DNA from 3 places in the Cohnella sp. genome. Region 2 is predicted to be linked to each of the others. Evidence: a T-box and tRNA genes for the amino acid it is inferred to sense, from the RefSeq annotation. Region 2 holds a T-box; the other regions hold tRNA genes.
The links. The T-box of region 2 lies ahead of argS (arginine--tRNA ligase). A T-box ahead of a tRNA ligase gene usually reads a tRNA of that ligase, here a tRNA-Arg.

Region 1: it has a tRNA-Arg gene. The T-box ahead of argS (arginine--tRNA ligase) is inferred to sense a tRNA for this amino acid. The anticodon was not compared.
Region 3: it has a tRNA-Arg gene. The T-box ahead of argS (arginine--tRNA ligase) is inferred to sense a tRNA for this amino acid. The anticodon was not compared.

Annotation. Positions count from the first base shown of each region.
Region 1 covers NZ_JBEPYQ010000059.1:26,086-31,377, forward strand. The annotation lists gene whiA (DNA-binding protein WhiA) at 1-73, shown strand, start outside; gene ACESLM_RS18855 (HPr family phosphocarrier protein) at 176-445, shown strand; gene ACESLM_RS18860 (SIMPL domain-containing protein) at 570-1,340, shown strand; gene ACESLM_RS18865 (VOC family protein) at 1,493-1,867, shown strand; gene sda (sporulation histidine kinase inhibitor Sda) at 1,965-2,120, opposite strand; gene clpP (ATP-dependent Clp endopeptidase proteolytic subunit ClpP) at 2,456-3,040, opposite strand; tRNA gene ACESLM_RS18880 (tRNA-Arg) at 3,208-3,282, opposite strand; gene ACESLM_RS18885 (DeoR/GlpR family DNA-binding transcription regulator) at 3,486-4,235, opposite strand; gene ACESLM_RS18890 (ABC transporter substrate-binding protein) at 4,585-5,292, shown strand, end outside.
Region 2 covers NZ_JBEPYQ010000064.1:18,440-23,731, forward strand. The annotation lists gene ACESLM_RS19785 (ATP-binding protein) at 1-257, opposite strand, end outside; gene ACESLM_RS19790 (response regulator) at 250-615, opposite strand; gene ACESLM_RS19795 (diguanylate cyclase) at 636-2,267, opposite strand; T-box leader at 2,398-2,631, shown strand; gene argS (arginine--tRNA ligase) at 2,695-4,395, shown strand; gene ACESLM_RS19805 (zinc-dependent alcohol dehydrogenase family protein) at 4,402-5,292, opposite strand, start outside.
Region 3 covers NZ_JBEPYQ010000022.1:57,761-63,052, forward strand. The annotation lists gene ACESLM_RS09580 (ABC transporter permease) at 1-764, shown strand, start outside; gene ACESLM_RS09585 (LacI family DNA-binding transcriptional regulator) at 836-1,849, opposite strand; gene ACESLM_RS09590 (amidohydrolase) at 2,037-3,233, shown strand; gene ACESLM_RS09595 (hypothetical protein) at 3,388-3,600, shown strand; tRNA gene ACESLM_RS09600 (tRNA-Arg) at 3,641-3,715, opposite strand; gene ACESLM_RS09605 (S-layer homology domain-containing protein) at 3,876-5,292, opposite strand, start outside.

The DNA.
Region 1 (5,292 bases), on a different contig from region 2:
CAAATCGGGCGTTAACCATCGGCTCCGCAAGCTCGACGAGTTGGCCGAAAAAATCCGAAACGGCGGGGCATAAAGCGTATGGCGCATTTGTTCATATCAATGTTATAATAATGTAGAACTGGAGCACGGGAGTCCCGACGAGCGGGACGAATTAAAGATAGGGGGTATCCGGTCCATGACGAGACAGCCGGTAGTCGTTCGGCTTAAAACAGGTCTTCACGCCAGACCGGCGGCACTATTCGTGCAAGAGGCCAATAAATTCTCTTCGGACGTCTTCGTTGAGAAGGATGAGAAGAAGGTTAACGCGAAGAGCATCATGGGCATTATGAGCCTGGCGATCAGCTCCGGCACGGAGGTCGCGATCAGCGCGGAGGGTTCGGACGCAGAGCAGGCTGTAACCGCTTTAGTCCAACTCGTGAGCAAAGAAGAACTGGAAAATCAATAAGATTTTTTGCATGAAGCCCCCGTGGAGGGGCTTTTTGCGTTTTTAACATTTTTGTCCCTGAACGTGAAACATTTGTCTATTCGATTGCGTTAATAAAGGCAAACCGATCGAAAGGGGCTTGGTCATGAAAAAAAGCGCTTTGCAAGTGTTGTCGGTCGTTCTGGCCGCGGCGGTAATTGGATGGTTCGGATTCGTGAAAGGGGAGGGGAACGCGGTGTCCGCAGAAACTTCGGCTTCGGCTGTCCAAACGGCGCCTTATACGGTAACGGTGGGGGCGAGCGGCTCCGTGATGGTAGAGCCGGACGTCGCTTATCTGCGTCTGGCGGTCGAGACGCGCGGGTCGAAAGCGACGGAGGCGCAGCAAGCGAACGCGAAGCAGTTCGCGGGAGTGGAGAAGGTGCTGTACGAGACGTTCGGCATCGCCAAGAAGGACGTTACGACGACCGGGTTCGACGTGCAGCCCGAGTACAACTATACGGAGAAGGACGGACGCGTGCTGAAGGGCTACATCGCGGTTCATTCGATTCAGGTGACCTACCGGAAGCTGCCGGACATCGGCAAGCTGTTCGATGCGTTGACGGAGTCCGGAGCGAACCGGCTGGACGGCGTGCAATTCTCTACGGAGAAGAAGGAGCAGTACGAGCTGGAAGCGCTCAAGAAGGCGATGCAGAACGCGGCTGCCAAAGCCGGGGTATTGGCGACGTCGGCCAATCGTCAGCTGAAGGGCGTCACGAACATCGTGCAGGGCGAAGTGTCGAACAATCCGGTGCTGTATGCCCGCACGCAAGCCAAGGCCGTGATGGCTGAAATGGCTATGGACAGCGCGGCTTCCTCGGTGCAATCGGGCCAGATCGAGATCAGCACGCAAGTCACCGTTCAATACGAAATGCAATAATAGACGCGAACAAGGCGGAGGTCGTCTTGAAAGCTCGGAGGGTTTCTCGCAGGAGGCCTCCGGTTTTCGAGACGCCCTCTTTTTCTGCGACTGACCCATGAACGTCCGAGGGACATGAAGGCAGGATTACTGTTCGAGAGGAGACCAATCGCATGATTGAGAGAATCGATCATATCGTGTTAACGGTTAGGGATTTGGAAAAGACGGTCCGGTTTTATACAGGGGCATTAGGAATGGAATTGATTACGTTCGGTGCGAATAGAAAGGCCCTTTCCTTCGGGCAACAGAAGATCAATCTTCACGAATACGGCAATGAGTTCGAACCCAAAGCCCAGTCGCCGTTGCCTGGTTCAGAGGATCTCTGCTTTATAACCAAAGAGCCGATTGAAGAACTCCGCACGCAGTTCATCGAAAAAGGCATCGATATCGTAGAAGGGCCGGTTAAGAGGACGGGAGCATTAGGACCGATAACCTCCATTTATTTCAGAGATCCTGATGGAAACTTAATTGAATTATCCAATTATTAAGACGTTCGCAAGCCAGGAAGCAAGATAGGAGAAATAAAACCGCCCGCCTAAGCCGGCGGGCGGAAAGAGTAGGAAAGTTATCGCAAAGATGACGGGTTTACGCTTCTTTATAATGGCTCAACTGACGGATAGAGAGCGCTTCTTCCAGCAGTTCGATGAATTCATGAGACAGATTCATCTTCTTGGCTTCTCTGTAGACTTCCAGCAGATGCTCATCTTTAAGCGGGCGAAGCAAGGATGCTTTATCGCTCAACCGACGAGCTGCAACCATGTCAACGGGAGCAGAATGCGTTCTCCCTGCTGCGGAAGGGTCCTCGGACGACGTGGCTACAAGGTACGGATACGATCTTTCAGGCATACATAATTCCTCTCTTCCAAAGTTCCTAAGAGATAGCTAGAACTGGGTCTAAATGGAATTCTTATAATTAACAGAATAACATGGTTTGGTGGACTAGCAGAGAGGGCATTCAAAGTTTTGAATTTTTGTTGACATACAATTGGAGTTGTGTTAATGGGGGGGGTAAGAAGAAGCCGTTCAGGTCATCTTGGGATGACCCGAACGGCTTCTTCTTAATGCGGGAGTAACGCTTAGTTGACTTTCTCGATGACTTTATCGATCAGACCGTACTCGCAGGCGACTTCGGCATCCATGAAGTTGTCGCGGTCGGTGTCCTTCTCGATTCTTTCCAGCGGCTGGCCGGTACGTTCGGCCAGAATGCCGTTCAGCTTATCCCGCAGCTTCAGAATTCTGCGAGCGCGGATCTCGATGTCGCTGGCTTGCCCTTCGGCTCCTCCGAGCGGCTGGTGGATCATTACTTCGCTGTTCGGCAGGGCGAAGCGCTTGCCCTTGGCGCCCGCGGCGAGCAGGAACGCGCCCATCGACGCGGCCATGCCGACGCAAATCGTGGAGACGTCCGGCTTGATGAACTGCATCGTATCGTATATGGCCATGCCGGCCGTAATCGAACCGCCGGGACTGTTGATGTAGAGGTGAATGTCCTTTTCCGGATCTTCGGCCGCCAGGAACAGCAATTGAGCGATAATGGAGTTGGCGACTACGTCGTTCACCTGCGTTCCCAGAAATACGATTCGATCTTTGAGTAATCGGGAATAGATGTCATATGCCCGTTCTCCTCGATTGGTTTGCTCGACAACCATAGGTACAAAACTCATGTTTGGCGTCCCTCCTCATGAACTGTGGTTTCCTTATCATAGCGAATCCGAAGCTAAAAGTCAAAGAAAGTCAAAGAGGGTTGACGAAGAAATTTGCGGTTCTCTGAGCAGGGGGGCGGGGATACAAAAAAACCGGCCTGAAGCCGGCCGGCTGATATAAGCAATATTGGCGCGCCCGTGAGGAATCGAACCTCAATCTCAGCCTTCGGAGGGCTGCGTCATATCCGTTGGACCACGGGCGCTCATTAAGTACAGCAAGAGTTATTATAGGGGATAAGACTCTAAAATGCAAGGGATTTCGGGATTGAAATTATTGTTGAGCCGGGAGCAAGGGAGGAGTTTGCTTTCTTGGTGCGAAAATTTTACAGGAGACATCACATGCGAAATACGGGGCGGGACCGCATTAAGTTGCGGTTTCCGCCTTTTTCTGCGCTTCCGGCATAGATTAAACCGAGCAGACTTCGATCTGATGTTGTTTGCACAAGGCGACCCATTCATCGGGAACTCCCGTGTCTGTTACGATGGCGTTAGCCGCTTCCAGCGGCGCGAAAAAGTTAAGAGAGCGACTTCCGAATTTGCTGGAATCGGTAACGATGTAGGTGGAACTGCTGGAATTGGCCATACACTGCTTGATTTCCGCTTCGGCGAAAGTAGAAGTGGAGAATCCCTTTTCTGTAATTCCCCCGGTGGCAATAAAAGCTTTGTTGACATATACGTTCTCGAAAAACGTCCGCGCCGTGCTGCCGACGAACGATTGGGAAATATGCCGCAATTCTCCTCCGCTGATGACCAGCGAAACGTGTTCCTGATTGCGGAGCAAATGGGCTGCGGTCAACGAATTGGTGATGACCGTGACGTCCCGAATGTCCGAATCCGCAAGAGCGGCCGCAATCTGGCTTGTCGTCGTGCCGGAATCCAGAATAATCGTATCTCGGGGCTGGATGAGCGAAAGGCAGTAATGGGCGATGCGCTTCTTCTCGTCCAACTGGCAGTGCTCCCGCTTGTCGAGAGGGGTCTCGTCCAGAAAACGGATGCCGCCATGAAAACGCTGGAATTTTCCTGAATTCTCCAGCTTCTGCAAGTCTCTGCGTATCGTCATGTCTGACACGTTAAAGTAATCCATGAGCTCCTGCACGGACAAATTTCCCCGCTGTTTGATTAGCTCGGCCAGCTTTCCGAGTCGCTTGTCCGACATATTTTTATACCTCTCCTGTTCTTGTTTCGATTCTACGACAAATAATCATTGTTTGTTTATGTAAACATATTAGTGAACGATTTGAGGGTGTGTCAATGCAAGTTTCAAAAAAAACAAACATAAACCATGAATCGAATAAGAAAATATCCTGCATTTTTGTTTGATAACAAACAAAAATAGAAATTAAATGTTGACATATCACCAAAATATCTCTTATTATAGTCGTGAAATGAACAAAATAAACCAATATTAAACGCTTTGTGTTGATTTTCAGGGGGTGGACGAAGGTTTTAAGCGTTTTAGCTTGCAACAAGAACGACGAACAATCGAAACTTGGGGAGGGCTTAGCTTGAAATCGTTAGGGAAAAGGCTTGTCGGAGGAATGGCGGCAGCGGCCGTTGCGGCCGCGGTGCTTGGCGGGTGCGGACAAAAGGGGGAGACCGGCGACGCCGTTCAGTCAGCCTCCGCATCGCAATCGGGCGGGGCGGAAGAGAAGGTGACGATCAGGTTCACGGGCATTAAAACGTTCGGCGAAGATTCGTGGACGGAATTGGTAAAGGAGTTCGAAGCGCAAAATCCCGACATCGAAGTAGATGTCCATCAGTTGCCGCCTCCGTCCATGAGCACGGAAATCCATCAGTATCTTGTAACCGCTTTATCATCGGGAGAGGCCGACATCGACGTATTTACCGGCGATGTTGTGTGGGTGCCGGAATTCGCCTCGGCCGGTTGGACCGAGCCGATGGATGCTTACGTGGAGAAGGATCAGTACTATCCGGGGGTAATCGAGGCGCTGACCTACCAGGGGCAATTGGCGGCTATGCCTTGGTATGTCGACGGGGGCATGCTCTATTACCGCAAGGATTTGTTGGAGAAGTACGGGCAGGCGGTTCCGCAAACGTGGGACGAGCTAGTCAAGACGGCCCAGTTCATTGTGGAAAAGGAACAAAATCCGAAGCTGCATGGCTTCCTCTGGCAAGGCAAGCAGGCTGAAGTTCTCGTCTGTGATTTCGTGGAGTTTCTGACCAGCGCCGGCGGGGCGGTCGTGGATGAGAAC
Region 2 (5,292 bases):
TATTCCCGATCGTCCGGCGCCGCCAAATAAGCGAACGAACGAATGGAAATGCCGTTCAGATGCATCATCGCCTCTTGGGTCAGCTGCTGCTTGAGCTTGTAACGGTCGTGCGCTTCCCGGTATTCGTTCTCGATCTGGCGATCGCTCCAGTAGATGAACGCCGCGCCGATAAACACGAGCAGAAGCAGCACGATCATCAATCCGGCGAACCGGGTCGTGATGCTTCTCTTATAGTAATGGCTCTTCAAGCTACGCATCGAGCATTTCCCCGATCTTCTGCACGAGAGCGAGCGGGCTGAACGGCTTGGACATGAAGTCGTTCGCTCCGGCGAGCAGCACCCTGTCCCGTTCCGCCTGCTGGCTCTTGGCCGTCAGCATCAGAATTTTCAGATGCTTCCCATCCGGGAGCTGCCGAGCCTTCTCGATAACCTCATACCCCGTGTACTTGGGCATCATGTTGTCCAGAACGACGAGATCGTAGGAGCCTTCCGCGATTCTCTCCAACGCCTCTTCGCCGTCGCAAGCCAGATCGACTTCGTACCCCTCATCCTCCAGCGTATCGGCCAGCAGCATGCGCAAGGCGGATTCATCTTCCGCCACCAACAACTTGAACAATGCGATCACCGTTCTTTCTTCTAGTTGAAATCCATTCTTTGCATCAAGCGCAAAATCCGCGTCCGCAGATCCTCCAGCCGGAAGGGCTTGGTCACGTAATCGTCCGCCCCGAGCTTCAGAGCGCGGACGATGTCGTCGTTATCCGAGCGTCCGGTCAGCATAATCGCCGAATAGCGGTTCGATTCCGATAGGGAGCGCAGATGGCTCAGCACCTCCAGCCCGTCCATTCCCGGCAGCATGCCGTCCAGGATGACGATATAGGAAGCCTTCTCCCGATACCAGCCGTCCTCCAGGAAGTCCTCGCCCGCCTTGTATGCGCGAATGTCCCCGCACCTGCCCGGACCGATCGCCTCCAGCAAATATTCGGTCAGCAGCGCCCGCACGATCGGGTCGTCGTCGACGATCGCTATTCGCGGCTTCCTCGCCAGCGGTTTGGACTCCGCGTCCCGGTTCACCGCTTCGATGCGGTTGCGCCCGAGCTCCTTCGCCAAATACAACGCCTGATCCGCCAGCTCCAGCCATTCCCGGCAACGGGCGGGATCCGGCTCTACGATCTCGATGACGCCGGCGGAGAAAGTGACACGCAGTTCCTCCCCCTTCTCCCCGAAGTCGATCCGGCCGAATGCGTCCCCCAGCCTCTTAAGCAGCGAACGGGCGTCTTCCTCGCGCGTTCTCGGCAGCAGCAGAATGAACTCCTCTCCGCCGTAGCGGATCAAGACGTCCGCCGCGCGCATGTGCGACTTCAGGAACGCCGCGAACTCCGCCAGCACCCGGTCGCCGAAGATATGGCCGTAACGGTCGTTGATCGACTTGAAATGATCCAGATCGACGATCGCCATCGTGAAATGCTCCTGGATTCTCTGCGCGTCCAGGCAGAGCGTCCGGTAAGCTTCCTCCAAATATTTCCGGTTGTAGACCCCCGTCAGCTCGTCGATGAACAGAAGCTCGTCCAGCTGCTTTTTGCGTTTTAACTGCCGCTGAATCCGTACGAGAAGCTCCTCCATGTCGAGCGGCTTGTCCAGAAAGTCGTCCGCCCCCATCCGGAAAGCCCGCAGCCTCGTCTCCCGGGCGGTGTCCATGCTGATGACGGTCGTGGGAATGTACCGCTTGCGAATCTGCTCCTTGATCGCGTCCATCACCTCGAACCCGTCCTGCTCGGGAATGAGCAGATCGAGAATGAAGCAGTCCGGCGCGCGGTCGTGAAAATAATGGATGGCCAGAGCGGGATTCACGGTCGCGATGACGTAATAGCCCTCTCTCTCCAGCTCCTCCTTCAGATAATGCAGCAGCGCCGCGTCGTCGTCGAGAATCAGGACGAGCGGCTGGTCGCCCGACTGGTCGTTCTCCGCGGTCACGAGCGAAGAATGAGCGGCTTCCTGATGCTGAATCTCGTAGCATACGGCGATCAGCTCGATCATGAACGTCCGCAGCTTCTCCGGCTCCCACGGCTCGTCTTCGGAACGATGCCGAATCCGCTCCAGCAATTCCCCCGATATGCCGTAAAGCTTGGTCAGGCCGATCGTGCCGGACGTGCCTTTCACGGAATGCAAAAACCGCTCCGCTTCCACGCCGGGAATAGCGGAGCCGGATTCGAACCATATTTCCAGTTGCTTGCGGATGTTGGCCAGCAACGCGTCTTGATATTTCTGCACGGGAACCCTCCTGAGCGAAACATATAGCTCTACTATTATATCGGATAACTCCAAAACAAAGGTAACAACTTGAACGGGATGAACGCGGATTGTCACTCGGGACCAAAATGGCTATAATGTACGAATAACGATAACGACGATGAACGAGAGAGTACTTCGTTTTTCCTGACTGCAGCGAGCCGGGGATGGTGGGAGCCGGCGCGGGATTCGAAGGAAGCGCACTCGGGAGTCGATTTCCTGAACCGCGGTCCTTGCAGGCGGCAGTAGGGAAGTCCGGCGACGAGCCGTTACCTTTTAACGAAGCGGCTTCCCTATGCGGGAATGCTAGAAGAGTGGTACCGCGGAATCGACCTCCGTCTCTTTACGAGACGGGGGTTTTTTTGCGTACTCGCGCAGCGAATATACGTACGACAAGGAGGAACCCGTCATGTTGTTGAACCAAGCATCCGTCATTCTGTCTCCTTATTTGGAGCTGCCTCCGGAGAAGGTGCACCCGAAGCTGGAGATTCCGCCCGAACAGAAGCTGGGCGACATCTCGCTCCCGTGCTTCGCGTTCGCCAAGGCGCTCAGGCAGCCGCCCGCCACGATCGCGCAGCGGCTTGCGGACGTCATTAACGCCGATCGCTCCGACTTGAGGGCCGAGGTCGCGGGCGGCTATCTCAACCTCTTTTTCCATGGCGAGCACTGGAGAAGCGAGTTCGTGCAGCGGGCACTGGACGAACGCTACGGACGCTCCGATGCCGGGAAAGGCAAGCGGATCGTCATCGACATGTCTTCCCCGAACATCGCCAAGCCGTTCGGCATCGGCCACCTGCGCTCGACAATGATCGGCAACGCCCTGGTCCGCATGTATCGCGCCATGGGCTACGACGTATACAACGTTAATCATATCGGGGATTGGGGCACGCAGTTCGGCAAGCTGATCGTCGCGTATTTGAAGTGGGGAGACCGGCAGGCGCTGGAACAGGCCCCGATTCGGGAAAGCCTGCGGCTGTACGTGGAATTCCACCGGCAGGCGGAGCAGCGGCCGGAGTTGGAGGACGAGGCGAGCGAAGCGTTCGCCAAGCTGGAGCGCGGGGATGCCGCCATGCGCGAGCTGTGGCAGTATTTCGTAGACGAGAGCCTCAAGGAATTCCAACGCGTGTACGAAAGATTGGGCGTGCAATTCGATTCGTATGCGGGCGAGAGCTTCTACAACGACAAGATCGATCCCGTCGTGCGCAAGCTCGAGGAGTTGGAGTTGCTGGAGGAGGACGCGGGCGCGAGAATCGTCAGGCTGGAGGAGGAAGGGCTGCCCCCTTGCCTTATCCTGAAAAAGGACGGCTCGACCATCTATGCGGTGCGCGATCTCGCGACCGCCCTCTACCGGAATGAGAAGCTGAAGGCGGACGAAATTCTCTACGTCGTCGGAGCCGAACAGAGCCTGCATTTTCAACAGGTATTCTCGGCGCTGCGCAAAATGGGGCACGAATGGGCGGCGAACTGCCGTCACGTCCCGTTCGGCCTGATTACGATCAACGGCAAAAAGATGTCGACGCGCAAAGGAAAGGTAGTCATGTTGGAGGAAGTGCTCGACGAGGCGGCAGAGCGGGCGCTGCGCATCATCGACGGGAAAAATCCCGATCTGGCGAACAAAGAAACGGTCGCCGAAGCCGTCGGAGTGGGAGCGATCGTGTTCGGGGATTTGAAGCACCATCGACAGCTGTCGGTCGATTTCAATCTGGAGGAGGCCGTCAGCTTCGAAGGCGAGACGGGACCTTATTTGCAGTACACCCACGCGCGGATACGCAGCCTGCTCAGGAAAGGGAAGTACGAGGAGCTGCGTTCCCGCTGCTCCGTCGACGGAGAACATCTGTCCTCGGAGTCGGCGTGGGCGTGCATCAAGACGCTGTCCGGTTACGAGGCCGCGATCCGGGAAGCCGTCCGCCAGAACGAGCCGTTCGTCGTCGCCAAGTATCTGCTCGCTCTGGCCAAGGACTTTAACCGTTTCTACAACTCGGGGAAGATCGTATACGACGGCGCGGACGAAGCCGGGACGTTCTCCAAGCTGAGCTTGGCCGCGGCCGCCGCAAACGTTCTGCGCGACGGGCTTAATCTGCTCGGAATCCAGGCTCCTTCCGAGATGTAGCGTTCGTTATTCGAACGAAATCTGCACTTTCATGTCCGAAGGGCGCCGGTCGCCCCGGAAAAAATCAAGGGCGCCCTCCAGGCTCAGCTCCCGGGTGACGAGATGCCCGACCGAAAGGCGGCCCGCTTCAAGCCAGGCCAGCGCCGGAGCGAACGTATGATTGAGCGCCATGGAACCGATCAGCGTCCATTCCATCTGATACAGTCCGAACGTCCGCAGCGCCACCGTCGCCTCCTCCGTCGTTACGCCGAACTGCACGTATCGCCCGCAGGGGCCCAGGTACTGGAAGCTGTTCTCGATGACTCGCGGAACGCCCGTCGTATCGATGACGATCTCGAAGCCGTCCTTGCCCCGTCGGTCCTCCAGTTCCTCGGCCATCCGGTCGGCGGAGACAGTGCGCGTCGCTCCCCATGCGGCTGCCATCTCCAGCTTCTCCGGGGCCAGATCGACGACGACCAGCTCGGAGACGCCCGATCTGGCCAACGCCTGAACCCATTGCTGTCCCATCGCCCCGGCTCCCAGCAGCAGCGCCCGGTCGCCCGTCTCGGGCTTCAGTCTCCGGAGCGCCTGCACGACGCAGGCCGCAGGCTCGATCAACGCCCCTTCGGCGAAATTCAGCCGATCGGGCAGCTTCATCGCGAGCTCGGCGGGCAGCGCGACGTATTCGGCCATCGCTCCAGGAAGCGTCACGCCGATCGCGTCCCAGCGCTCGCAGTGGTTCGCGCGTCCCGACAGGCAGAATCGGCATCGGCCGCACGACAAGTTCGGATCGGCGGCGACTCGGTCGCCTTCCCGGAATTGCTCCGCTCCTTCTCCGACCTCGACGACCACGCCGGAAAATTCGTGCCCGGGAATGATCGGATACGGCGACAAATATTCTCCGTTGTAAATATGAAC
Region 3 (5,292 bases), on a different contig from region 2:
ATCGCGTCGGAGACCGAATCTCCGTCTGGACCAACTCCGGTTCGGCCGGGGAAGAGCCGGAAGTGCACGAGCTTACGGTGGCGGGCATTCTGACGGAATCTCCGTTCGATGCTTCTTACCAAGACAGCTCGCTGACGATCATCGGAACGCAGCCGACGTTCGTCAAGCTGCTGGAGGCCGCCGCCGGCCAATACCCCCCATCGGAGTTCGACGCCGAAAGGCACGGTCTGGAGATCGCGCTTCGGGACGGCGCGGACCCGGAGCCGATTCGGGCAAAGCTGCTGGACGTTGCGCGCGCCCATTCGGGCAGCAATCTGATCGATTATGCCGAGAATCAGAAGTCTGCCCGTAATTTCAACGTGCAGATGCGGATCTTCGTCTACGGCTTCCTGGTAGTCATCGGTGTCATCGGCAGCCTCAATATCGTCAACACCGTGCAGACGAACCTGCTGCTGCGCCGCCGGGAGATCGGCCTTCTGCAGGCGGTCGGCATGACGATGGGACAGATCCGGAAAATGGCGACCGCGGAAGGAATATGGTTCGGCGTCATCGGCAGCTTCTGGGGCATTCTGCTCGGCGTCCTGATGAGCAGCTTCCTCCACAAGCAGCTGAACACCGTCCAGGGCTTTCCGTTCGAATTCCCTTGGGGAGCGTCATTGATCGCCTCCGGCGCCGCCCTGATCGTCGGCTTGATCTCGGTACAAGGGCCGCTTAGAAAGATGGAGAAGGCGAACCTGCTCGAGGAATTACGGGAAGAAGCATAGGCGCGCTCGTCATAAAAAGGCGACCCCTTGTCCGTTCTCCTTATATGGAGATACGCAAGGGATCGCCTTTTTTATTCGTCGGCTTTGGCCGGCCCGCAGGACTCGCGCACGACCAGCTCCGTCGGCACGATCGCTTCGGGCGAAGCCAGCGTCTCATCGGTAATGAGCTCGTCCAGCAGTTCAATCGATCTCCGTCCGATCGTCATCATATCCTGGCGCACCGTCGTGAGCGCAGGCTTCACGTAAACGGCCAGCTCGATGTCGTCAAACCCCAGCACCGAGATGTCCTCCGGCACGGACAGTCCCGCTTCCCGGATCGCCTCGATCGCCCCGATCGCGCTCATATCCGAGCAGCAGACGACGGCCGTCGGCGGCTCCGGCAAAGCCAGCAGCCTCCGCATCGCCGCGTATCCCGCCTCGCGGGTGAAATCCCCTTCGGCCGCGTATTCCTCGCGATATGGAATTCCCGCCTGCGCCAAGCCCGCTCTGAACCCTTCGAACCGGTGCACATTTACGTAAGAATCTTTGTTGCCGCTAATATATCCTACTCTGCGATGATTCAGATCGGCCAAGTAAGCGACCGCACGTTCCGTTGCCTCCCGGTTATCCGAGGTGATATATCCGGCGCGGCCTTCGCGGATGTCCAGATCGATAAACACGGCGGGAATGCCGGATTCGATCAGCTCTCCGAAATCCGTGTTTTCATGCTGGAAGCCGAAGACGACGACTCCCTCGACGTTACGGCTCTGGCAATGCCGCACGAAGCTGTACTCCTTGCTCCAGGACACCTGCGCCAGATAGATCAGATCGTAGCCTCTCGTCTGCAGAGCCTGCTCCATCCCCGCCACTATACGCGTGAAGAAAGGATGCGCCAGTCCCGTCGTCAGGAAAATCCCGATCGTCATCGAACGGCGGCCTACCAGCGACCGGGCGGCCAGATTCGGCCGGAACTGCAGCTCCTTCACGTATTTCAACACTTTCTGCTTCGTCTGCTCGTTGACCGTCGTATAGCCGTTTAACACTTTGGACACGGTCGCCACCGACACTCCGGCCGCTTTCGCCACATCCCGTATGTTGGTCGCCATTCCCCGTCCTCCCACGTCTCCGCCAATCTACCTCTTGATGTTACCATAAGGCCGACGGGAGTTGCTACAGACAACGTACCGAATCGTCGCATATCGCCCCTTACCGATCGTTCTATTTTCAAACCTAATCTGGTATACTTCACTTCATAACTCGGATTAGTAGGCTATAACCAAGGAGACGAATTCCATGACACAATCCCTTATCGCGCAATGGCACCGGGAGATCGACGACAAGCTCGGCGAACGGATCATCGGCTGGCGCAGATATTTGCATCAGCATCCCGAGCTTTCCTTCGAGGAGAAGCATACTCCCGCCTTTATCGCCGCTGAGCTGAACAAGCTCGGGCTTGAAGTACGCACGGGCGTTGGCGGCGGAGGCGTGGTCGGCTTGCTGCGCAGCGGACGGCCGGGTCCGACGATCGCGCTGAGAGCCGACTTCGACGCGCTTCCGATCCAGGATGAGAAACAAGTCGAATACGCATCCACCGTTCCCGGAGTCATGCACGCCTGCGGACACGACGGGCACACCTCCTCGCTCCTCGGCGTCGCGTCGCTGCTTAGCGAACAGCGGGATTCGCTGAGCGGATCGATCGTGTTCCTGTTCCAGCATGCGGAGGAGAAGCCGCCGGGCGGCGCTCAAGCGATGGTCGCCGACGGCTGCCTGGACGGGGTCGACGCCGTGTACGGCATCCACTTGGCCACCGAGCTGCCCGTCGGCCAATTCGGCCTATGCGACGGCACCTTCATGGCTGCGGTGGACGCCTTCACCCTCCATGTAGAAGGCAAGGGCGGTCACGCCGCGCGCCCGCACGAATCCGTCGATTCCATTGTGATCGCCTCCGAGCTCGTCGGAAAGCTGCAGCAGATCGTCAGCCGCAGAGTCAGTCCGCTGCAGCCGGCCGTCGTGAGCATCGGCAAAATCCAGGGCGGCACCGCCTTTAACGTCATCGCCAGCAGAACGCTGCTTGAAGGGACAGTACGCACATTCGATCCCCAAGCGAGAACGTTGATCGAACAGGAGATAAGGACCATCACCGAGGGTGTTGCCCTCTCCTCCCATGCGTCCATCCGCGTCGACTATACGCACGGTTATCCGTCGTTGGTCAATCATTCCGCGGAAACCTCCATCGCCCGGAAAGCGATCTCAGATACGCTTCGAGACGCCGTCATCGTAGATTTGGAGAAACGCATGGGTGCCGAAGATTTCGCTTACTATTTGCAGCATAAGCCGGGAACCTTCTTGTACGTTGGCGCAAGAGGAGAGGATGAGCGGACCCGCTTCCCGCATCACCACCCCCGCTTCGATATCGATGAGCGCGCGCTCCTGCTGTCGGCCAAAGCCTTCCTGAGCATTGTCGGACATTATTTAATCGATCGTTCATAAGAGACTCTGCGTAGAGACGCCTTTCCTTTCGGGAAGGGCGTTTTCGCCGTTTCGAGAAAAAATGACGATTTCAACCCTGCCGATGGACCCTTGTTTTTCCTTTTTTCATTCGCTAGAATAAGAACAAACGTTCTTGTTTGGAGAGTGGTATCTTGTGGTTAACTCAACCGTTATCGATAAGTGCGTCGGACGAAAGGTCGATTTGATCTACGTAGACACGAGCGGCAAGTTCACGATGCGCCGGGTCGATCTTTTCTCGGTCCGCAACGGCAAGGCGCGCGTATACGACGTCCGGAAGCGCGGATTTCGCACGCTGGTCGTCGACCGGATTTTGGCGGTTCAGGCTTGCTCCTCGGCCGGAAACTAAAGAAAACCGCGCATAGGCGCGGTTCTGAACATGTATGGAATGGCGGCCCCGGCCAGAATCGAACTGACATCTACCCTTTAGGAGAGGGTTGCTCTATCCGTTGAGCTACGGAGCCACAGCAATGAACATTATAACATAAATTCTTTTACTCGCCAAAACAGATTTTCCTAGAGAAAATGCGTTATGTGACAATCTCTTCCCGGCCATCCATGCCGATTTGGTCATAGGGTCGGATTCGAAGCAGAAAGGACTGCCCTCGGGCAGTCCTTTCTTGCCTACTTAGAGTTGGTTACAATTAGCCCTTGCGCGGTCAGCGCGCGGAGCACGATAACGGCAGCCTCCGCCCGCGTGGCGGTCGCTTCGGGACGCAGCTTGCCTCCGCTGCCGCCCTGAAGCAATCCGTTCTGAACCGCATAAGCGATTTGCAGCAGCGCCCACCCCGATACGCGATCGGCGTCGGCCATTCCGTCGAGCACGGCCTGCGCGTTCAGCTTGATCGCCGGATCGACGCGAAGCGCGCGGAACAGCATGACCGCCATCTCCTCGCGTGTTACCGGATCGCCCGGACGGAACCGTCCGCCCGCTCCTTGCACGATGCCGGCCTCGGCCGCCCGGGAGACGAACGGCGCATACCAGGCGTTCGGCGCCACATCGCCGAACTCCGCAGCTGCTCCGACCGCGGCATCGGCGCCGAGCAACGGCATCAGCAGCTTCACGAACTCGGCGCGGGTGATGCGCCCGTTCGGACGGAAGGAGCCGTCCGGATCGCCGCTGGCAATGCCGCGCGCCGCCAGCGCTTCGACATCGACGCGGCTCCAATGATTCGCCAGATCGCCGAACGTTATCTCGGAGAGCAGCACCGCGTAAACGCCGGGCTCCTCCGTCTCAACCGTCGCTGTACGATTCGTCCCGTCGACGATACCGCCGACGTAGATCCACTTGGTCCGGTCTGCTTCATCCTGACGGTATATGCCGAGTTTGCGAATGTCCGCCCCGCGGAGCATATCCTCGCTGTACGCGATCGTCAGCTTGCCCGCGGCGGTCAAGCGGCCGCCTTCCGGTTCAAGCTTCCATTCATACGCCTCCGACAGCAGCCGCAGATGACCAGAAGCCGGCGTTGGCGCATCGCCGTGCCGTGTGGCTGCGACTTGTTTCGCCGGTCCTGCCGCTCCGGCAGGCAGCCACAGCTTAAACGCCCCGTCAAAAAACTTCAGCTCTCCGGCAACCGTTCCAATGTCCGCGCGCTCTGTATCGGCGCTGCCTGGATGACCGGAATTGCCCGGGTTGCCGGTATTTCCGGGATGGCCTGCGCCTCCCGGATTGCCCGGTCCGCTTCCGGCTTTCGTCGTCGCGTTCAGCGTCTGCGGCGGAGAGGCGTTGCCCGCGTTGTCGACGGTCCAGATCGCGATCTCGTACGCCGTGGACGGCGCCAGGCCGTTGATCGTGTGGCGGCCGGCTCCTTTCGGAACGGATATCGGAGCGGAAGCTGTCGTGTCTCCTTGCTTCGTCCACCGGATTACGACGTTCGCCAGATCGTTGTCGGTCGGGTCCGTCCATGCGATACCGATGCTGCTCGCAGCCGGAGTCGCCGCAACGGCGATGACCGATCCCGGAGGCACGAAATCGCGGGAGGCCGGCTGTACTCCTGCCGTACCGAACGTGGTTGACGCTTCGCCGAATCGATCATGGATA